Regions from separate parts of the Kitasatospora sp. NPDC058046 genome, predicted to be linked through region 2. Evidence: riboswitches for the same ligand, from Rfam matches in the RefSeq annotation. Region 2 holds a riboswitch; each other region holds the start of a gene.
The links. Region 2 has a riboswitch for S-adenosylmethionine ahead of ACFVU7_RS41520 (IclR family transcriptional regulator). Riboswitches for the same ligand answer to the same signal wherever they lie in the genome.
Positions count from the first base shown of each region.

Region 1: linked by a shared signal. The riboswitch ahead of ACFVU7_RS01335 (aminotransferase class V-fold PLP-dependent enzyme) and the one ahead of ACFVU7_RS41520 (IclR family transcriptional regulator) in region 2 are both predicted to bind S-adenosylmethionine.
Region 3: linked by a shared signal. The riboswitch ahead of thrC (threonine synthase) and the one ahead of ACFVU7_RS41520 (IclR family transcriptional regulator) in region 2 are both predicted to bind S-adenosylmethionine.

Region 1 covers NZ_JBHVRS010000001.1:286,990-293,311, reverse strand. Annotated here, with positions in the region: gene ACFVU7_RS01360 (ubiquinol-cytochrome c reductase iron-sulfur subunit) at 1-428, opposite strand, end outside; gene ACFVU7_RS01355 (c-type cytochrome) at 437-1,246, opposite strand; gene ACFVU7_RS01350 (heme-copper oxidase subunit III) at 1,434-2,054, opposite strand; gene ACFVU7_RS01345 (hypothetical protein) at 2,451-2,876, shown strand; gene trpD (anthranilate phosphoribosyltransferase) at 2,992-4,068, shown strand; SAM riboswitch class IV at 4,177-4,295, shown strand; gene ACFVU7_RS01335 (aminotransferase class V-fold PLP-dependent enzyme) at 4,347-5,729, shown strand; gene ACFVU7_RS01330 (Lrp/AsnC family transcriptional regulator) at 5,733-6,014, opposite strand; gene ACFVU7_RS01325 (rhomboid family intramembrane serine protease) at 6,056-6,322, opposite strand, start outside.
Region 2 covers NZ_JBHVRS010000035.1:27,129-33,450, forward strand. Annotated here, with positions in the region: gene ACFVU7_RS41510 (NADP-dependent oxidoreductase) at 1-635, shown strand, start outside; gene ACFVU7_RS41515 (threonine/serine exporter family protein) at 730-1,983, shown strand; gene ACFVU7_RS41520 (IclR family transcriptional regulator) at 2,167-2,880, opposite strand; SAM riboswitch class I at 3,083-3,224, opposite strand; gene ACFVU7_RS41525 (hypothetical protein) at 3,310-4,443, opposite strand; gene ACFVU7_RS41530 (BTAD domain-containing putative transcriptional regulator) at 4,786-6,322, shown strand, end outside.
Region 3 covers NZ_JBHVRS010000022.1:4,829-11,150, reverse strand. Annotated here, with positions in the region: gene groL (chaperonin GroEL) at 1-318, opposite strand, end outside; gene ACFVU7_RS34225 (cold-shock protein) at 666-869, opposite strand; gene ACFVU7_RS34220 (MoaD/ThiS family protein) at 1,408-1,686, opposite strand; gene thrC (threonine synthase) at 1,722-3,002, opposite strand; SAM riboswitch class I at 3,019-3,155, opposite strand; gene ACFVU7_RS34210 (glucosyl-3-phosphoglycerate synthase) at 3,267-4,304, shown strand; gene ACFVU7_RS34205 (trehalose-6-phosphate synthase) at 4,365-5,831, shown strand; gene otsB (trehalose-phosphatase) at 5,818-6,322, opposite strand, start outside.

The sequences.
Region 1 (6,322 bases), on a different contig from region 2:
GTCTTGAACTGCTCGATGACGTCGTTGCGGACCTCGTCGGAGGCCTCGATCGGGTGACGCTCGGCGGGCAGCTCGACGTCCGACATCAGCGTGCGGGCCCAGTGGACCGCACCCGCGCCGATCATGAACAGCGCGACGCCCAGGGTCAGGCCGAGCGCGAAGTTCAGCGCGCTGACGTGACCGAGCGGGAAGATGTAGACGATCTTGTCCGGGTCGATGGCCACGTACGAGGCGATGAACCCGACAGTGGCGAGCATCGAGACCACGAACATCAGCGAGACCTGGCGCTCGGCACGCGACGCGGCCTTCTCGTCGATGTCGGTGCGACGGGGCTCGTGGGCCGGCAGGCCCGGGTCGGCGAACGGGCTGCCGTGGTCGGCCACCTCGCCGGCGGAGCCGTGCGGCTCCGGGAGCTTCTCTTCTGACATGTCGTGGCTCATGACTTCTTGGCCTTGGTGGTGTGGGCGGCGACCCAGATCGCGACCGCGATGAGCGTGCCGAGGCCGAAGATCCAGCCGAACAGACCCTCGGTCACCGGACCGAGGCTGCCCAGGGTGAGACCGCCGGGGTTGGGCTCATCGTTGGTGGTGTGGCGGACGAAGGCCACGATCTGCTTCTTCTGCTCCTCGGGCATGGTGGTGTCCGGGAACGACGGCATGTTCTGCGGGCCGGTCTGCATGGCCTCGTAGATGTGCTTGGCGTCCACGCCCTCCAGCGAGGGGGCGTACTTGCCCTTGGTCAGGGCACCACCCTGGCCGGCGAAGTTGTGGCACTGGGCGCAGTTGGTGCGGAACAGCTCGCCACCCTTGGAGACGTCCTCGGGGTTGGTCGAGGTGAACTGCTCCTCCGTCGGGGTCACCGGGCCGGGACCGAGGGAGGCGACGAAGGCGGCGAGCTGGTCGATCTCCGCCTGCGAGTAGATGTTCTTCTTGCGCGGGACCTGGGCGCCGGGCTGCTGGGCCGGCATGCGGCCGGTGCCGACCTGGAAGTCGACAGCGGCGGAGCCGACGCCGACCAGGCTCGGACCGTCACTGCTGCCCTGGCCGTTCAGGCCGTGGCAGGAGGAGCAGCCCACGGCGAAGAGCTTCTTGCCCTCATCGATCGCGAGCGACTGCGCGGCGACGTCGGCCTGCGCCTTGTCGGCGGGCGCGAACGCGGCGTACAGCCCCCCGGTTGCCGCCAGGGCGAGAAGTAGGACGACCAGCGCCGCCAATGGGTGGCGCCGTCGTGCGGAGAGCTTTTTCACGGAATAACCCCGGTGTCAGGATCTGGTCGACTGGTGGGTGCACCCGGCGGCCGGTCTGGCCGGCACGAGGCTGCCTGTCTAGGGCTGCGCGCGCGGTCGGTCGGTGGGAGCGTCGGCACCGGCAGAAGCGGCCCGTCGCCGGTGAGGGCGGGGGCCGCAGCCGGTGGCCAGCGACCTGATCAGCTGGTTACTTGATCAGGTAGATGGTCGCGAACAGGCCGATCCACACGACGTCGACGAAGTGCCAGTAGTACGACACGACGATCGCGGCGGTGGCCTGCTCGTGCGTGAAGCGCTTGGCTGCGTACGTCCGTCCCAGGACCAGCAGGAAGGCGATCAGACCACCCGTCACGTGCAGCCCGTGGAAGCCGGTGGTCAGGTAGAACACCGTGCCGTACGGGTCGGAGGACAGCGACAGGCCGTCCTTCTTGACCAGCTCGGTGTACTCGAAGACCTGGCCGCCGATGAAGACCGCGCCCATGGCGAACGTGAGGATGAACCACGCCCGGAGCTTCTTCACGTCTCCGCGCTCGGCGGCGAACACGCCGAGCTGACAGGTCAGCGAGGAGAGCACCAGGATCGTGGTGTTGACCGAGGAGAAGGGCACGTTGAGGGCGTGGGCCTTCTCGGTCCAGAACTCCGGCCCCTTGACGGAGCGGAGCGTGAAGTACATCGCGAAGAGGGCCGCGAAGAACATCAACTCGGAACTGAGCCAGACGATCGTTCCGACGCTGACCATGTTCGGCCGGTTGACCGATCCGTGCGCGTGCCCGGTTTCTACTGCTGTTGCTGTCGCCACGACGGACATTATGTCGGTCCCTTATTCCGTCTTCACGTCGGGGGGTGTCCCTCGGAGTGTCCGGTGCGTGCGGTATGCCCGCTTGGGGGGCGACGGGGTGCCCGTACGGGGGGTGAGCAGCGGCGTGTCCCTTTTCTGATGGTTCCTCGGAGGAGCCTGGACCCCGTTGCCCGGCGCGCCGGTGCACGGTCGGAGTAGCCGAGGGAGGTAGGGGGGAGGGCGTCCGGGTGAGCCGTACGGGTGGACCGGGCGGGGTCGGGTGACGGGCCGTCCTCCAGGCGGGTTAGTCCGGGGCGCGGCGGCTTGAGGAGGAACGTGCGCGAGGGGGACTCGGCGGAGGGTGATCGGGAGTAGCATCCGGATCAGGCGAACGTGGTCCGGATCACACTTGAGGGAGCAGGGCCCATGGCGTACACGACCGATGAGACGCTCACCGTCCTCGTCTACAGCGACGACCGCAACACCCGCGAGCAGGTGCTGACGGCGCTCGGCCGCCGCCCTGCCGAGGACCTTCCGGAACTGTCCTACCTGGAGTGCGCGACCACCCCCGCGGTGCTCAAGGCACTGGAGAAGGGGGGAGTGGACCTCTGCGTGCTGGACGGCGAGGCCGTTCCGGCCGGCGGGCTGGGCCTCGGGCGCCAGCTCAAGGACGAGATCTACGGCTGCCCGCCGGTCCTGGTGCTGATCGGCCGGCCGCAGGACTCCTGGCTGGCCGCCTGGAGCCGGGCCGACGCCGCGATCTCCCGTCCGGTGGAGCCGGTGGCGCTGGCCGGGGCGGTCGCCACCCTGCTGCGGGACCGGCTGGCGAAGCGGACTCCGGCCGTCCGCTGAAATCCGCGCCAGGAGTAGGAAAGACAGGGGTAGAAGCGGGCGCTCCGCTCGATAGGCTGGCTCCATCCGTACGGACGTCCCCGGAGCGGGGAACCGACAACAGCTGGAGTCAGCCATGGTGAACGTGAACCCTGCGAACGGCGGTAGCGACCCCGCGCAGGTGGTCCGCACCTGGCCGGACCTCCTGGCGGCACTGTTGCAGGGGGAGGACCTCGACCGCTCGTCCACCGCGTGGGCGATGGACCGGATCATGAGCGGCGAGGCGTCCCCCGTCCAGGTGGCCGGGTTCATGATCGCGCTGCGGGCCAAGGGCGAGTCGGTCGAGGAGATCGCCGGCCTGGTCGACGCGATGTACGCGCACGCCGAACCGCTGGAGATCCCCGGCCCGGCGGTGGACATCGTCGGCACCGGCGGGGATCGGGCGAAGACCGTCAACATCTCCACCATGTCGGCGATCGTCGCGGCGGCCGCCGGCGCCAAGGTGGTCAAGCACGGCAACCGGTCGGCCTCCTCGACCAGCGGCTCCTCGGACGTGCTGGAGAAGCTCGGGGTGGCGCTGGACCTCTCCCCCCGGCGGGTCGCCGAGGTGGCCGAGGAGGTCGGGCTGACCTTCTGCTTCGCGGCGAAGTTCCACCCCTCGATGCGGCACGCCGCCACCGCGCGGCGCGACCTCGGGGTGCCGACCGCCTTCAACATCCTCGGCCCGCTGACCAACCCGGCCAAGGTCACCGCGCACGCCATCGGCTGCTTCGACACCCGGCTGTCCGGGCTGATCGCCGGGGTGCTGGCCCGGCGGGGCGCCACCGCGCTGGTCTTCCGCGGCGACGACGGGCTGGACGAGCTGACCATCACCACGACCTCGCAGGTCTGGCTGGTGCGCGACGGGGTCGTCACCGAGTCCACCTTCGACCCGCGGGACGTGGGCATCGAGCTGGTCGGCATCGAGGCGCTGCGCGGGGCGGACGCCTCGTACAACGCCGAGGTCGCGCGGCGGCTGCTGGCCGGCGAGCACGGGCCGGTGCGGGACGCCGTCCTGCTGAACACGGCGGCGGCGCTGGTCGCGCTGGAGCTGGGCGACGCGCCGCTCACCGAGCAGCTGGCGGCCGGCATGGAGCGGGCCGCGAAGGCGATCGACTCCGGTGCCGCGCAGGACCTGCTGCGGCGCTGGTCGGAGGCCACCAGCCGGGCCTGAGGCGGCAGTTGGGGAGCCCGTGCCGGTACGCCGGTGCGGGCTCCCGTGCTGTCCGGATGCTGGATGCCCGTTTGACCACCCGGTGGACCAGGCCTAGAGTCTTCGCCAGGTCATGAGTGACAGCGCCAAGCCCCAGCTGGCTGTCCGGCAACCCTCCGTCCGTGGCGGGGTGCCCTGGGTGAGGACCGGGTCGTCACGGCAAGCCGTCCGTGCGACAAGCGCGGACGCCCGACGACTAGCACTCCCGGGGTCCCTTGCCCCAGAAGGAGTGCATCCCCATGTCTCTGGCCACCGAAATCCGCACCCCGCTCGCCGTCCTCGGCGCTGACGTCCAGGTCCCGCTCGCCAGCGGTGAGAAGGTCGGCTACGCGGCGCTCGACTACGCGGCGAGCTCGCCGGCGCTCCAGCGGGTGTGGGACGACGTCGCCGCCTACGCGCCGTACTACGGCAGCGTCCACCGCGGGGCCGGGTACCTCTCCCAGCTGTCCACCGACCTGTTCGAGCAGAGCCGCCGCACCGTCGGCGAGTTCCTCGACCTGCGCGAGGGCGACCAGGTGGTCTTCACCCGGGCCACCACCGACTCGCTCAACCTGCTGGCCTCCGCCGTCCCGGCCGGCACCCGGGTGTTCGCCTTCGAGACCGAGCACCACGCCTCGCTGCTGCCCTGGGCGCACGCCGGACTGGACGTCACCTACCTGCGGGCGCCGCGCTCGCGGGCCGAGGCGGTGGCCGCGCTGGACGCCGCGCTCGCCGAGGCGCCCGAGGGCCCCAAGCTGCTCTGCGTCACCGGCGCCTCCAACGTGACCGGCGAGCTGTGGCCGGTCGCCGAGCTGACCGCGACCGCGCACCGGCACGGCGCCCGGGTGGTGCTGGACGCCGCCCAGCTGGCGCCGCACCACCGGGTCTCGGTGCGCGAGCTGGACGTCGACTGGATCGCCTTCTCCGGCCACAAGATCTACGCGCCGTTCGGCGCCGGGGTGCTGGCCGGCCGGGCGGACTGGCTGGACGCGGCCGAGCCGTACCTGGCCGGCGGCGGGGCGACCCGGACGGTGGCCCGGGAGGCCGACGGCTCGGTGGCCGTGCAGTGGCACACCGGCCCGGCCCGGCACGAGGCCGGCTCGCCGAATGTCATCGGCGCCTACGCGATCGCCTCGGCCTGCCGGGCGCTGACCGAGGCCGGCTTCGACGGGCTGGAGGCCCGCGAGCAGCAGCTGATCGCCCGGCTGACGGCCGGGCTGGCCGAGATCCCGCAGGTCAAGGTGCTGAACCTGTTCGGCGAGGGCTCCGCCCGGGTGGGCGTGCTGTCCTTCGTCGTCCGGGACTGGAACAGCTCGCACTTCTCCGCCGCGCTGTCCGCCGAGTACGGCATCGGGGTGCGCGACGGCCTGTTCTGCGCCCACCCGCTGGTGCGCACGCTGCTCGGCGACGAGGACGAGGCACCGTCCGAGTGTGGTGCGCCCGAGCCGTCGCTGCCGGGCGAGCGCAGCCTGAACGCGATCCGGGTGAGCTTCGGAGCCGGGACGCCGGACGAGCACGTCGACCGCTTCCTGACCGCCGTCCGGGAGCTGGTCACGGAGGGCGCGGCGTGGAACTACCGCAACGAGGGCGGGCGCTGCGTCGCCACCGTGCAGGTCGAGCGGGGCCGGCGCGCCGAGGGCTGACCGCTACTCGTCCAGGCCGAGGGCGAAGGCGGCCTCCAGGTCGTGCTGGGAGTAGGTGCGGAAGGCGATCTGGGTCTCGGTGTGGGCCACGCCCGGGACCTTGTTGAGCCGGCCCGGGATGACCTCGGCCAGGTCGTCGTGCCGGCGCACCCGCACCATCGCCACCAGGTTGTAGCCCCCCGTCACCGAGTAGACCTCGCTCACGCCGTCGATGGCGGCGATGGATTCGGCGATCTCCGGGATGCGGTCGACACTGGTCTTGATCAGGACGATGGCGGTGATCACAGTTCGGGCTCCTTTGTGGGGTGCCGCCAGCGTATCGGGCGTCAGCCCGGTCGTCGCGGGGGGTGGCGGACCACGGTGCAGGCGTAGAGGAACCCGGCCGAGAAGCCGATCACGTGGACCAGGTACGCCACCCCGGGGCCGGCCGCGTGCACCGACCACCACTGCAGGACGAACCAGAGGCCGAGCACCAGCCAGGCCGGGAAGCGCAGCGGCAGGAAGAACAGCAGCGGGACGAGGGTGGTCACCCGGGCCCGGGGGTGGAGGCGCAGGTAGGCGCCGAGGGCGGCGGCGATCGCCCCGGAGGCCCC
Region 2 (6,322 bases):
TCGCCGGCCCCGCCCGGGCCTTCGTGCCCAAGCCCGCAGTACTGAGCCACGTCGAGGCCGGGGCGCTCCCGCTGGTGGCGCTCACCGCCTGGCAGGCGCTCGTCGACACGGCGGGGCTGCGGCCGGGGCAGCGGGTCCTGGTGCACGCGGCGGCCGGCGGCGTCGGGCACGTCGCCGTGCAGATCGCCAAGGCGCGCGGCGCGTACGTCATCGGCACGGCGTCCGCCGCCAAGCACGATTTCGTCCGGGGCCTGGGCGCGGACGAGGTCATCGACTACCGCACGGCCGACTTCGTGGCGGAGGCCCGCGACATCGACGTGGTCCTCGACCCGCTCGGCGGCGACGACCGACTGCGCTCCCTGGAGACCCTCCGGCCCGGCGGCGTCCTGGTGTCGATCCTGCCCCAGGGGATCGACGAGGTGGCCGAGCGCGCCGCCAAGCTGGGCGTGACGGCGAAGGCCCTGCTGGTCGAGCACGACCGGGCGGGCATGGCCGCGATCGCCGCCCTCGTCGAAGCCGGGCAGCTGCGCCCGCACGTCTCCGCCACCTACCCGCTCGCGGAGGCCGCGAAGGCCCACGCCGAGGGCGAGACCGGCCGGGTCACGGGCAAGCTGGTCCTCACCGTCCGCCCGTAGCGGTCACCCAGGCCCCGGGAGCGACCAGCGCTCGGGAAGCGAACAGACCGGGGCAGATTCAGACCGAATCGGGCAGGGTGGGACGATACCTGCCATGCCTAGCAAGTCTCCATCGGTCCGGGACGCCGACGCCCCGCCCGACCCGCTCTGCCGTCTCCTGCTCGACCTGGGCGAAGCCCTGCTGGGCGGCGGCCTGCCCGTCCATGAGGTCGAGGACGAACTCCGCGGACTGGGGCGGGCGTTGGGCGCCCCGGAGGTCCAGGTCGCCGCGCTGACCAACGGGCTGTTCGTGGCCCTGCACCCGGACGGCGCCACCAGGTTCCAGCCGCTCGGCGGCACCCTGCGGTTCGAGCAGACGGCCGACGTCCTCGACCTGGTGCACCGGCTGCGGGCGGGCGAACTCGACGGGCCGCGGGCGCGCGCCGAGCTGGACCGGATCCGGCGGGCGCCCGCCCGCTGGCCCGCGTGGGTGGCTGACTTCGGGGCGCTGCCGGTCGGGGTCGGGGTCTGCATCTTCCTGCAGCCGGTGGTGGCGAACGTGCTGGCCGCCGGGCTCGGCTCGCTGATCGTGGTGGGCCTGACCGTGCTCGCCCGGCGGCGGCCGCACCTGCGGCCGCTGCTGCCCGTCACGGCCGGGTTCCTGGTCGCACTGCTGGTCCTGGCGCTCGCGCGGGCCTCGCTGCTGGACGGGCCGCTGCGGACGATCGTGGCCACCCTGGCGATCCTGCTGCCGGGCGGGCTGCTGGTCACCGGGCTGTCCGAGATCGCCGCCGGCGCCGCCAACGCGGGCACCGCCCGGCTGGTCTCCGGCGCCGTGCAGCTGACGCTGTTCCTCGCCGGGGTGGCCGCGGCCGCGACCGCGATCGGCATGCCGTCCACCGCGCTGGCCAACGTGCAGGTGGCCAAGCCGAGCTGGTGGGTGATCGCGCTGGGGCTGGCGATCGCGGTGGCCGGGGTGGTGGTCAACGTCCACACCCCGCCCTCGGCCATCCCGTGGATCGTCGCGGTGATCGCGGTGAGTGTCACCGCCCAGGTGGCGGTGGGGTCGGTGCACGGCGCGGCGATCGGCGGCCTGGCCGGTGCCGTGGCCGCCGCGGTCGCGGCCACCCTGGTGCACTGGCTGCCGGGCGGTCCGCTCTGGCAGGTGCTCTACCTCCCGGCGTTCTGGATCGTCGTGCCGGGCTCCTTCGGTCTGCTGAACACCGCGCAGATCGAGGTCGGCAACGGGGCGCAGTCGCTGCTGGCGGCCGTCTCGGCGGTCTTCGGGGTGTCGATCGGCACACTGATCGGCGCGGTGATCAGCCGGATCCCCCGTCCCAGCCTCACCGGCCTGCCGCACCGGGCCTGAGCCGGTCGGAACCGGGCCCGAGCCGGGCCCGAGCCAAGCCGGAACCGGGACCGGTACGGGCCGGAACCGGGCCCCGGGGCGCGCGGAGGTGCGCCCCGGAGCCCGGAGTCTCGGAACCCGAGGTTCGGAACCCGTGACCAGGGAACCCCGGAACCTCGGAATCCGAGAGCCTCGGAACCCCCGTCAGGGCTGGCGCAGGGCCTCGGTGAGCCGGTGGGCCGCCTCGACGACGGCCTGGGAGAGCTGGGCGCCGGGGTGGCGGCTGAGCCGTTCGATCGGCCCGGAGACCGTGACGGCGGCCACCACCCGGTTGGACTGGCCGCGGACGGGCGCGGCGACGGAGGCGACCCCGACCTCGCGCTCGCCGACGGACTGGGCCCAGCCGCGGCGCCGCACGCCGCTCAGCGCGGTGGCGGTGAAGCGGGCCCCCTGCAGGCCGCGGTGGAGGCGCTCGGGCTCCTCCCAGGCGAGCAGGATCTGGGCGGCGGAGCCGACCTTCATGGGGAGGGTGACCCCCACCGGAACGGTGTCGCGCAGCCCGGTGAGCCGCTCGGCGGCGGCCACGCAGATCCGGACCTCGCCCTGCCGCCGGTAGAGCTGGGCGCTCTCGCCGGTGGCGTCCCGCAGCTGGGCGAGGACCGAACCGGCCGCGGCCAGCAGCCGGTCCTCGCCGGCGGCCGCCGAGAGCTCGCCGAGGCGGGGGCCGAGCATGAACCGGCCCTGGACGTCCCGGCTGACCAGGCGGTGGTGTTCGAGTGCGACGGCCAGCCGGTGGGCGGTGGGCCGCGCCATGCCGGTGGCGGCGACGAGGCCGCCCAGGGTGGCGGGCCCGGCCTCCAGGGTGCCGAGGATCGAGGTGACCTTGTCGAGCACGCCGACGCCGCTCGTGTTCTCCATGGGATGGGTACTCCAGTCTCAAGGCCCGGGAGCAGCGGGTCCGCGCTGCTCACGGCGGCTCCTGGCGGGGAGCCGGGGGGTGTGGTCAGCGAGGACAGGCCGGAGAAGTCGGCCGATTGCCTGCGCCGGGCACGAGACGGGTACGCGAAAGGACCGGGGCGGGAAGCGCCCGGGCGAAGGACAGCACAGAGAGCACCGTGTCTCCTCATCTTTCCCGCGCCACAGTGGCGACAGGCCGGAGTTGGCACTGCCCCCGCCAACACGGCGCGTACTTCGGACGCCGGGTCGAACGGGGAGTTGCCGGGGCTTCGTAGGGCCGGTCCCTCCACCCCTCTGGATGATTCGCCAGGAACGATACAAGACATCCGGGGCGGGTCGGCAAGTCCCCCCGCCCTCGACCCGCCCTCGGCCACGCCCCGCGGGGCCGGCTCAGCGGTGGCGCGGCCCCGACAGGCCGGTGCACGGGGCCCCGTCCGGGCTGCCGGGGAGGGTCGCGTCCCAGGCGTGGAGGGCGGCAAGGGCGGCGGTGCGCTCGCGGTCCGTCGGCCGGGTGCCCTCGGGGCCGAGCAGGTAGTCGGCGACCGGGGTGAGCAGCAGGGTGGCGTCGCCGGCCGGGAGCAGCAGCGCCTCGTCCCACTGGTGCCGGATGACGGTGCGGCGCAGCAGCGTGCCGTGGCGCGGCGAGGTGCCGTGGCACGGCGGGGTGCCGGCAGAGGTCCGGCGGCGGAGTTCGGGGGCGACCTCGGCCTCCAGGACGGTACGCACGTCCCGCAGGGCGCCGAGCGGCACGTGCTCGGCGGCGAGGTCGAGGAGGGCGGCGGCCTCCGGGGCGAGCCGGTAGGCGGCGACCACCGCGGCGGTCTCGACGGGCTCGAAGGGCTGCCCGGCGAGCCTGGCCACGTCGATCACGTCGCCCGCGAGGAAGGTGCGCCCGAGCCCTTCCTCGGCGAGGGCGATCAGGCATTCGACGTGGTCGTCGGCGGCCAGGTAGGGGCGGACCGGGACGGTGGCGAGGTCGCCGGGGAGCGCGGCGGTCGCGACCCGCACCTGGTACCACGGGTCGAGCAGCGGGTCCCCGGCCGGCCAGCGCAGGGTGACGGCGGTGTGCCGGGGGCGCTCGCCGAGCAGGGTGACCTCCACGGACTCCACCGGGTGGTCGGTGACCAGCCGGTTGACGGCCTGCCAGAGCGAGGCCTCGGTGGGGCTGACGAGGCTGAGCTCGGCCAGCGGCCGGGGCAGGTCGGGCGGGTAGTAGCCGGCCAGCGGCAGGTCGCGGATGGGGCGGACCCCGGTGGCGTCGGCGAGGTCGCGGGCGACCCGGGCGTAACACTCGACCCGGTCGCGGGCGCGCCGCAGCTCGTCCCGGGCGTGCGCGCCCATCCGGACGTCCTCCCGGGCGAGCGCGGCGAGCACCAGGTACGGGAGGTGGCGCTCGCCCCGGGCGCGGTGGAGCAGTTCGACGGGTCCGCAGGCCGGGTCGACGTCGAGCAGGCGGTGGAGCAGGTCGGTGTCCAGGCCGCCGTGCCGGTCCGTGGTCCGGTCGGTGCTCAGGTCCGTGCTCAAGTCCGTGCTCGACGCCGTACTCGGTTCCGCGTTCGGATCCGCTTTCCGGCCGGTCCTCAGGTCGCTGTTCCGGTCCGTGTTCATGGGCGTCCGCCTCCGAGAGCCGTGGGGGTCGCCGGTCGGCGGCCGGGCGACCGGGGACGTGGCGGGTCCGGCGGTGAGGGGCCGGGCCGACTGCGGGCGCCACATCACCGATTGTGGCGACGGCCGATCAACACCGGATCACCACCGGGTCGACGATCTCTCGACATCCCGCCAGGTCCCGTGGGTTGATAGGGACTCACCAATTCGGGGGTGGCACGTGCGGGCGGGGGCGAGCACATGAAGCGGGCAGGTGCAGGAATGGATGATTTCCGGTTCTCGGTGCTGGGCTTGATGCGGGCGCAGCGCGGCGCGACCGTACTGAAGGTGGGCAGCCCCCAGCAGCAGGCGATGCTGGCGGTGCTGCTGCTCCGGCCCGGCCACGGCGCGAGCGCCACCGACCTGATCGACGCCCTGTGGGGCGAGGAGCCGCCGGGCACCGCGATGACGACGGTGCGCACCTACGCCTGGCGGTGGCGCAAGGTCCTGCACGGCGAGGCGCCGGACGCGCCGACCGTGCTGACCTCGGTCGGGGACGGCTACCGGCTGGTGCTGCCCAAGCACGCGGTGGACGCGGCGCAGGCGGAGGAGCTGGCGGCGCAGGCCGAGCGCACGGCGGCCGCCGGGGAGCCGCAGCAGGCGCGCGACCTGCTGAACCAGGCCCTGGAGCTGTGGCAGGGCGAGCCGCTGGCCGGCATCCCCGGGCCGTTCGCGCAGCGGCAGCGCCAGCGGCTCCAGGAGCTGCGGCTGACCCTGCTGGAGGAGCGGATCGCCCTGGACCTGGCGCTGGGGCGCTACTCCCGGTGCATCCCGGAGCTGACCTCGCTGACCACCGAGCACCCGCTGCACGAGCGGGCGTACGGGCTGCTGATGCGGGCGCTGTACCAGGCCGGGCGGCAGGCGGACGCGCTGGCGGTGTTCCGGGGCGCGCGTCAGCTGTTCCTGGCCGAACTGGGGGTGGCGCCCGGGGCGGAGCTGGACCTGCTGCACCAGCGGATCCTGGAGGGGGACCCGTCGCTCGCCGCCCCGGCACCCTCCGTCGCGCTCGTCCCCGTCGCGCTCGTCCCGGGCCCGGCCGCCGCCGGTCCGGCGGAGCCGGCCGCGCCCGGGGCCGAGGCACCGGACCCGCCCGCCGGACCGGCGGCGCCGAACGCCCCCGCCACCGCACCGACCGGGAACACCGCCCCGGCCGGGAGCAGCACACCGACCCCCAGACCGGCCCAACTGCCGCCCGACGCGGCCGACTTCACCGGCCGATCGGTCCTGGTCGAACGGCTGGGCAAGGCTCTCGGCGGGGTGCACGGAGGGGTGCACGGAGGGGCGCCCGACAGAAACCCCGGCGCACCGGGCCAGCAGGCGCTGGTGATCGCGACCGTGGTCGGCATGGGCGGGGTCGGCAAGACCGCGCTGGCCCTGCACGTCGCCCACCGGGTGCGCGAGGCCTACCCGGACGGTCAGCTCTACGTCGACCTGCGGGGCGCCGACGCCACCCCGGCCGATCCGGAGGCGGTGCTCAGCGGCTTCCTGGTGGCGCTCGGCGTGCCGGCCGACGCGGTGCCGGAGGGGCTGGACGCCCGCTCGGCGCTGTTCCGCTCGGCGGTGGACGGCCGGCGGCTGCTGCTGGTGCTCGACAACGTCCACGACACCGCGCAGATCAGACCGCTGCTACCGGGTGCGGTCGGCTGCGCCGTGCTCACCACCAGCCGGACCCGGCTGTCCGGCCTGCCCGCGACCGTCCAGGCCGACCTCGGCGTCTTCGAACCCGAGGAGGCGCTCGAACTGCTGGGCCGCACCATCG
Region 3 (6,322 bases), on a different contig from region 2:
GACGTTGCGCAGACCCTCGCGAACCAGGGCCTGGGCGAGCACGGTGGCGGTGGTGGTGCCGTCACCCGCGACGTCGTCCGTCTTCTTGGCGACCTCCTTGACGAGCTCCGCACCGATCTTCTCGTACGGGTCCTCGAGCTCGATCTCCTTGGCGATGGAGACACCGTCGTTGGTGATCGTGGGGGCGCCCCACTTCTTCTCCAGCACGACGTTGCGGCCCTTGGGGCCGAGCGTGACCTTCACGGCGTCGGCGAGCTGGTTCATGCCACGCTCAAGGCCGCGGCGAGCTTCCTCATCAAAGGCGATGATCTTGGCCATCTGAAGTGGTCCTCCGGGACACGGTCGACTGCTCGGACCAAGGGGTGCCCGCGACGGACGGCCCTGGTGTGCGGGGGTCCATTCCCCTACCGCTCCCGGGGGCCTCACCGACCCGGTCCGCTGTCACTCTCACGCTGTGAGTGCTAACGCCAATGATTAGCACTCCGGGTGGTCGAGTGCAAGCCCAATCGACGATCCGCGAGCCGTCGCCGGAGCCCCGCCGGAGCCCCGCCGGAGCCGCGTCGGGGAACGCCGACGGGCCCGTACGACACGCGTCGCACGGGCCCGTCGAGAAGCGAGTGGTCACCAGCCGTAGGGCCGCGCCGAGCTCCTGGAGTCGGAAGGGGTCAGACCGCCGCGCGGACCATGTCCGCCTGCGGGCCCTTCTGTCCCTGGGAGATCTCGAACTCGACCCGCTGGCCCTCCTCGAGGGTGCGGTAGCCGTCCATCTGGATCGCGCTGTAGTGGACGAAGACGTCCGCACCACCGTCGACCGCGATGAAGCCGTAGCCCTTCTCCGCGTTGAACCACTTGACGGTGCCCTGAGCCATTCCGAACTCCCCTAGTGCTGTGCTGGCCCTTCACGTGCCCGCAGGTCGCGGGCCCGGGTTGGTTGAAGGCCGGCCCGGGGAACCCCCCCTGGGCGCAGCCGTGCACGCCGCAACCATCCGCGCGGAACGCCGGGCGGCCTCCGGTGAGCGGGTGATTGCGTCGACCGCCGCTGAATGTATCCGGATCGACGCCCTCTGCAACAGGGCCAACCGCCGGTAATTCCGCCAAGGCGTCAAGGGACAGGACGGATCGAATCGGAATAATCTCGGCATTCCACGCCGGACATAGCGGACGAATTACTCAAATGCCCGCGCGAATTCTGACATCTGCCTGACATGTTTCACGGTCCGCCCCCGGCGGCCGGACGCCCCCGGGCCGAGCACTGCGGGGGCCGAAAGGGAAACCCTGTTCCCAGCCGAGCCACACTCTACTCCGACTCGACCCGGAAATATTCCCGCCGGAATGCGAGCGGTCGCCCGCGCATACGGAGAACGGATTTCCGTACGCGCGGGCGACCGCGGGTTCTGCTTTGTCGGCTCAGCAGCCGCCGGCCACCGCCGGGATGATCGAGACGCTGGCGCCGTCCTTGATCTCGGTCGCCAGACCCTCGGCGAAGCGCACGTCGTCGTCGTTCACGTAGACGTTCACGAAGCGGCGCAGCTTGCCCGTGTCGTCCAGGATGCGGGCCGCGATGCCCGCGTGGTTCTTCTCCAGGTCGGCGACGACCTCGGCCAGGGTGGCACCCTCGGCGGTCACCTCGGCGGCGCCGTCGGTGTAGGTGCGCAGGATGGTGGGGATGCGGACGGTGGCGCTCATGACTCTCCTAGCGGGGGCGGGGCCTATCGGGTGGTTCAGGCGGACACGAGGCCGGCGGCGCGGAACGAGTCCAGCGTCGGGCGGATGACGGCGGTCATCCCGGAATCGGAGACGGCGTCCAGGGTCTTCAGCCCGTCGCCGGTGTTGATCGCGACGGTCTCCTTGGCCGGGTCCAGCTGCCCGGTCTCGACCAGCTTCTTCAGCACGCCGACGGTCACCCCGCCCGCGGTCTCGGCGAAGATCCCCTCGGTCCGCGCCAGCAGCCGGATCGCCGCCACGACCTCGGCGTCCGTGACGTCCTCCACCGCGCCACCGGTACGGCGGGCGATGTCCAGCACGTACGGGCCGTCGGCCGGGTTGCCGATCGCCAGCGACTTGGCGATGGTGTCCGGCTTCACCGGCTTGATCACGTCCCGGCCGGCCTTGAACGCGGCCGACACCGGCGAGCAGCCCTCCGCCTGGGCGCCGAAGACCTTGTACGGCCGGTCCTCGACCAGGCCGAGCCTGATCAGCTCCTGGAGCCCCTTGTCGATCTTCGTCAGCTGCGAGCCCGAGGCGATCGGGATCACGATCTGCTCCGGCAGCCGCCAGCCGAGCTGCTCGCAGATCTCGTACGCCAGCGTCTTGGAGCCCTCGCCGTAGTACGGCCGCAGGTTCACGTTGACGAAGCCCCAGCCCTCGCCGGCCGGGTCGCCGATCAGCTCCGAGCAGAAGCGGTTCACGTCGTCGTAGTTGCCCTCGATGCCGACCAGCTCGCCGCCGTACACCCCGGCCATGACGACCTTGCCCTGCTCCAGGTCGTGCGGGATGAACACGCAGGACCGGAACCCGGCCCGGGCCGCCGCCGCACCCACCGCGCCGGCCAGGTTGCCGGTGGAGGAGCAGGACAGCGTGGTGTAGCCGAACGCCCGGGCCGCCTCGATCGCACACGCGACCACCCGGTCCTTGAACGAGTGCGTCGGGTTCCCGGAGTCGTCCTTGACGTGCAGCTGGGCGGTGAAACCGAGCTCCCGGCCCAGGTTGTCCGCCTTCACCAGCGGGGTCCACCCCGGGTTCAGGTTCGGCTTGGACGCCACGTCGGCCGGCACCGGCAGCAGCGGCGCGTACCGCCAGATGGAGGCCGGACCGGCCTCGATCCGCTTGCGCAGCTCCTCGGCGCCCTCGCTGCCGAACTCGTAGGCGATCTCCAGCGGGCCGAAGCACTCCAGGCACGCGAAGCTGGGGCCGAGCGGGAAGCGGGTGCCGCACTCGCGACAGGACAGCGCGGCGGCCGGGCCGAGGTCGACGGAAACGGGTGCGGCAGTGTCGATAGCCATGATGGCGAGGCCTCTCTCCTCATCTTCCCCGTGGCGCGGTCGCGACACGGGACGGAATTGGCACCTGTCCCGCCGGGGCCTGTCGACAGACAGCCGCGCGAGAAGGTTGCCGGGACGTCAACGGGCCGTTCCCTCAGTCCCTCTGGATGAGCTTGTGAAATTGTGGTGGTGCTCAACGGAGACCCCGGCGTGCAAAGGTCCGACCGCTGTACGAAGACTGTATCCGAAGGCGTCAAACCTGAACGGGACCGTCCGCCAAGCGAGATGACCCGTCCCACCGACCTCGCCGAGGAGATCTCCGTGCCCGCCGAACCGACTCCCGCGCTCCTCCCGCAGGCGGCGTCCTGGCTGCGCCGCCGCTCCTGGAGCGCGGCCGACCGGCCGGTCCGCACCCTGCTCGACGCCAAGGAGCGCACCGGTCGCACGGTCAGCGTGGTCCTCCCCGCCCTGGACGAGGAGGCCACCGTCGGCGACATCGTCCGCACCATCCGCCGCGAGCTGATGGAACGCCTCCCGCTCGTCGACGAACTCGTCGTCGTCGACTCCGGCTCCACCGACGCCACCGCCGCCGTCGCCGCCGAGGCCGGCGCCCGGGTCGAGCACCGCGACGCCGTCCTGCCCCGGCTGCCCGCCGTCCCCGGCAAGGGCGAGGTGCTCTGGCGCTCGCTGCTGGTCACCCACGGCGACATCGTCTGCTTCGTCGACGCCGACCTGCGCGAGTTCGACCCGGCCTTCGTCTCCGGCATCGTCGGCCCGCTGCTCACCGACGAGTCCATCCAGCTGGTCAAGGCCATGTACGACCGCCCGCTGGAGTCGGAGGGCGCCGTCCTGCCCGCCGGCGGCGGCCGGGTCACCGAACTCGTCGCCCGCCCCCTGCTCAACCTCCACTGGCCGGAACTCGCCGGTTTCGTCCAGCCGCTCGGCGGCGAGTACGCGGCCCGCCGCTCACTGCTCGAACGGCTGCCCTTCCCCACCGGCTACGGCGTCGAACTCGGCCTGCTGGTCGACGCCCTGGAGCTGGCCGGCCTGGACGCCCTCGCCCAGGTGGACGTCGGCGTCCGGCACCACCGCCACCAGGACGGCCAGGCCCTCGGCCGGATGGCCGCCACCATCTACCGGACCGCCCTGGAACGCCTCGACCGAACCCACCGCCTCAAGGCCTCCGCCGACCTCGTCCACCCCCACCTCACCCAGTTCACCCGCGACCCGGAAACCCGCGCCTTCACCGCCCACACCCACCCGGTGACCGCCCTCGAACGCCCCCCGATCCACACCCTCCCCGAGTACGCCGCCCACCATTAGGGCCTCTCTTCGACGGGCCGCACGGGTTTGCCACGCCGACCCCACGGCAACATGCCAACCATGGGCGATCTCACGACCAACCGTTCGAGCGTGACCGGCACCGCCCCCGTCCTGGTGGCGTCCAACCGGGGACCGGTGTCCTTCAGCACCGCCGACGACGGCACGCTGACCCTGCGCCGCGGCGGCGGCGGCCTGGTCTCCGGCCTCTCCGCCATCGACGACCCGAACGCCGTCTGGGTCTGCGCCGCCCTCGACGACTCCGACCGCAGGGCCGCCGCCGAGGCACCCCACGGCCGCCTCGACCTGGCCGGCCACGAGGTCGGCGGCCAGGCCGTACGGATGCTGGACATCGACCCGCTGACCTTCGCCCGCGCCTACAACGGCGTCGCCAACTCCACCCTCTGGTTCGTCCACCACCTGCTCTACGCGACCCCCACCGCGCCCTCCTTCGACGCCGCCTTCCGCACCGAATGGGCCGCCTACCGGGCCTACAACGAGGCCTTCGCCGAAGCCCTCGCCGCCGAGGCCGCCCCGAACGCCGCGGTCCTCGTCCAGGACTACCACCTCTCCCTGGTCCCGGCCCTGCTCCGCGAAGCCCGCCCCGACCTGCGGATCGGCCACTTCTCGCACACCCCCTGGGCCCCGCCCGAGTACTACCGGATGCTGCCCGACGACGTCGCCCGGGCCGTCCTCACCGGCATCCTCGGTGCCGACCGGGCCGGCTTCCTGACCCAGCGCTGGGCCCGCGCCTTCGCCGCCTGCTGCGAGGACCTCCTCGGCGCGACCGTCGACCACGACGCGCTCACCGTCACCGTCGACGGCCGCACCACGCGCCTCGGCGTCCACGCCCTCGGCGCCGACGCCGACTTCCTGCGCGAGCGCGCCCACCGCCCCGACGTCGACGAACGCCTCGCCGCCCTCCGCGCGGCCGTCGGCGACCGCCGCACCATCGTCCGGGTCGACCGCACCGAGCTGAGCAAGAACATCGTCCGCGGCCTCCAGGCCTACCGGCACCTGCTCCGCACCCGCCCCGAGTGGCACGACCGGGTGGTGCACATCGCCTTCGCCTACCCGTCCCGCACCGACCTCGCCGAGTACCGCGCCTACACGGCCGCCGTCCAACGGCTGGCCGAGGAGATCGACGCCGAGTTCGCCACCCCCGCCTGGCAGCCCCTGATCCTCCACGTCGACGACGACTTCCCGCGCTCCCTCGCCGCCTACCGGCTGGCCGACGTCGCCCTGGTCAACCCCATCCGCGACGGCATGAACCTGGTCGCCAAGGAGGTCCCGGTGGTCTCCGACCACGGCTGCGCCCTCGTCCTCTCCCGCGAGGCCGGCGCCCACGCCGAACTCAAGGACGACGCCCTCACCGTCAACCCCTACGACGTCATCGCCACCGCCGAGGCCCTCCACGCCGGCCTCACCATGAGCCCGGAGGAGCGCGCCGACCGCACCAAGCGCCTGGCGGCGGCGGCCACCGCGCTCCCCCCGCAGCAGTGGTTCCTGGACCAGCTCAACGCGCTGTGAGCGCGTCCGCCAAGGCCCCCAACAGCTCCACCACGCCCTCCGGCCCGGCGACCACCAGGTCCGCCCGGTCGGCCAGCTCCCGCACCGGCGCGTCCCCCACCGCACCGGCGCAGACCAGCACCCCGGCCACGCCCTCGCCGCGCAGCTCCTCCACCGCGGCGAAGGCCGCCACGTCCCCCAGGTCGTCCCCCGCGTAGAGCACCGACCGCGCCCCCCGCTCGCGCAGGAACCCGGTCAGCGCCGCCCCCTTGTCCACCCCCGGCGGCCGCAGCTCCAGCACCAGCCGCCCGGGCTCCACCACCAGCCCGTGCCCGGCCGCCAGCTCCCCCACCGGCGCCCGCAGCAGCTCCAACGCCTCCTCCGGCGCCGCCGTCCGCCGGGTGTGCACGGCCACCGACCGCCCCTTGTCCTCCACCCACGTCCCCTCGGGCGCCCCCACCCGCTCCAGCACCCCCGGCAGCACCGCCCGCACCCGCGCCACCCCCGGATGC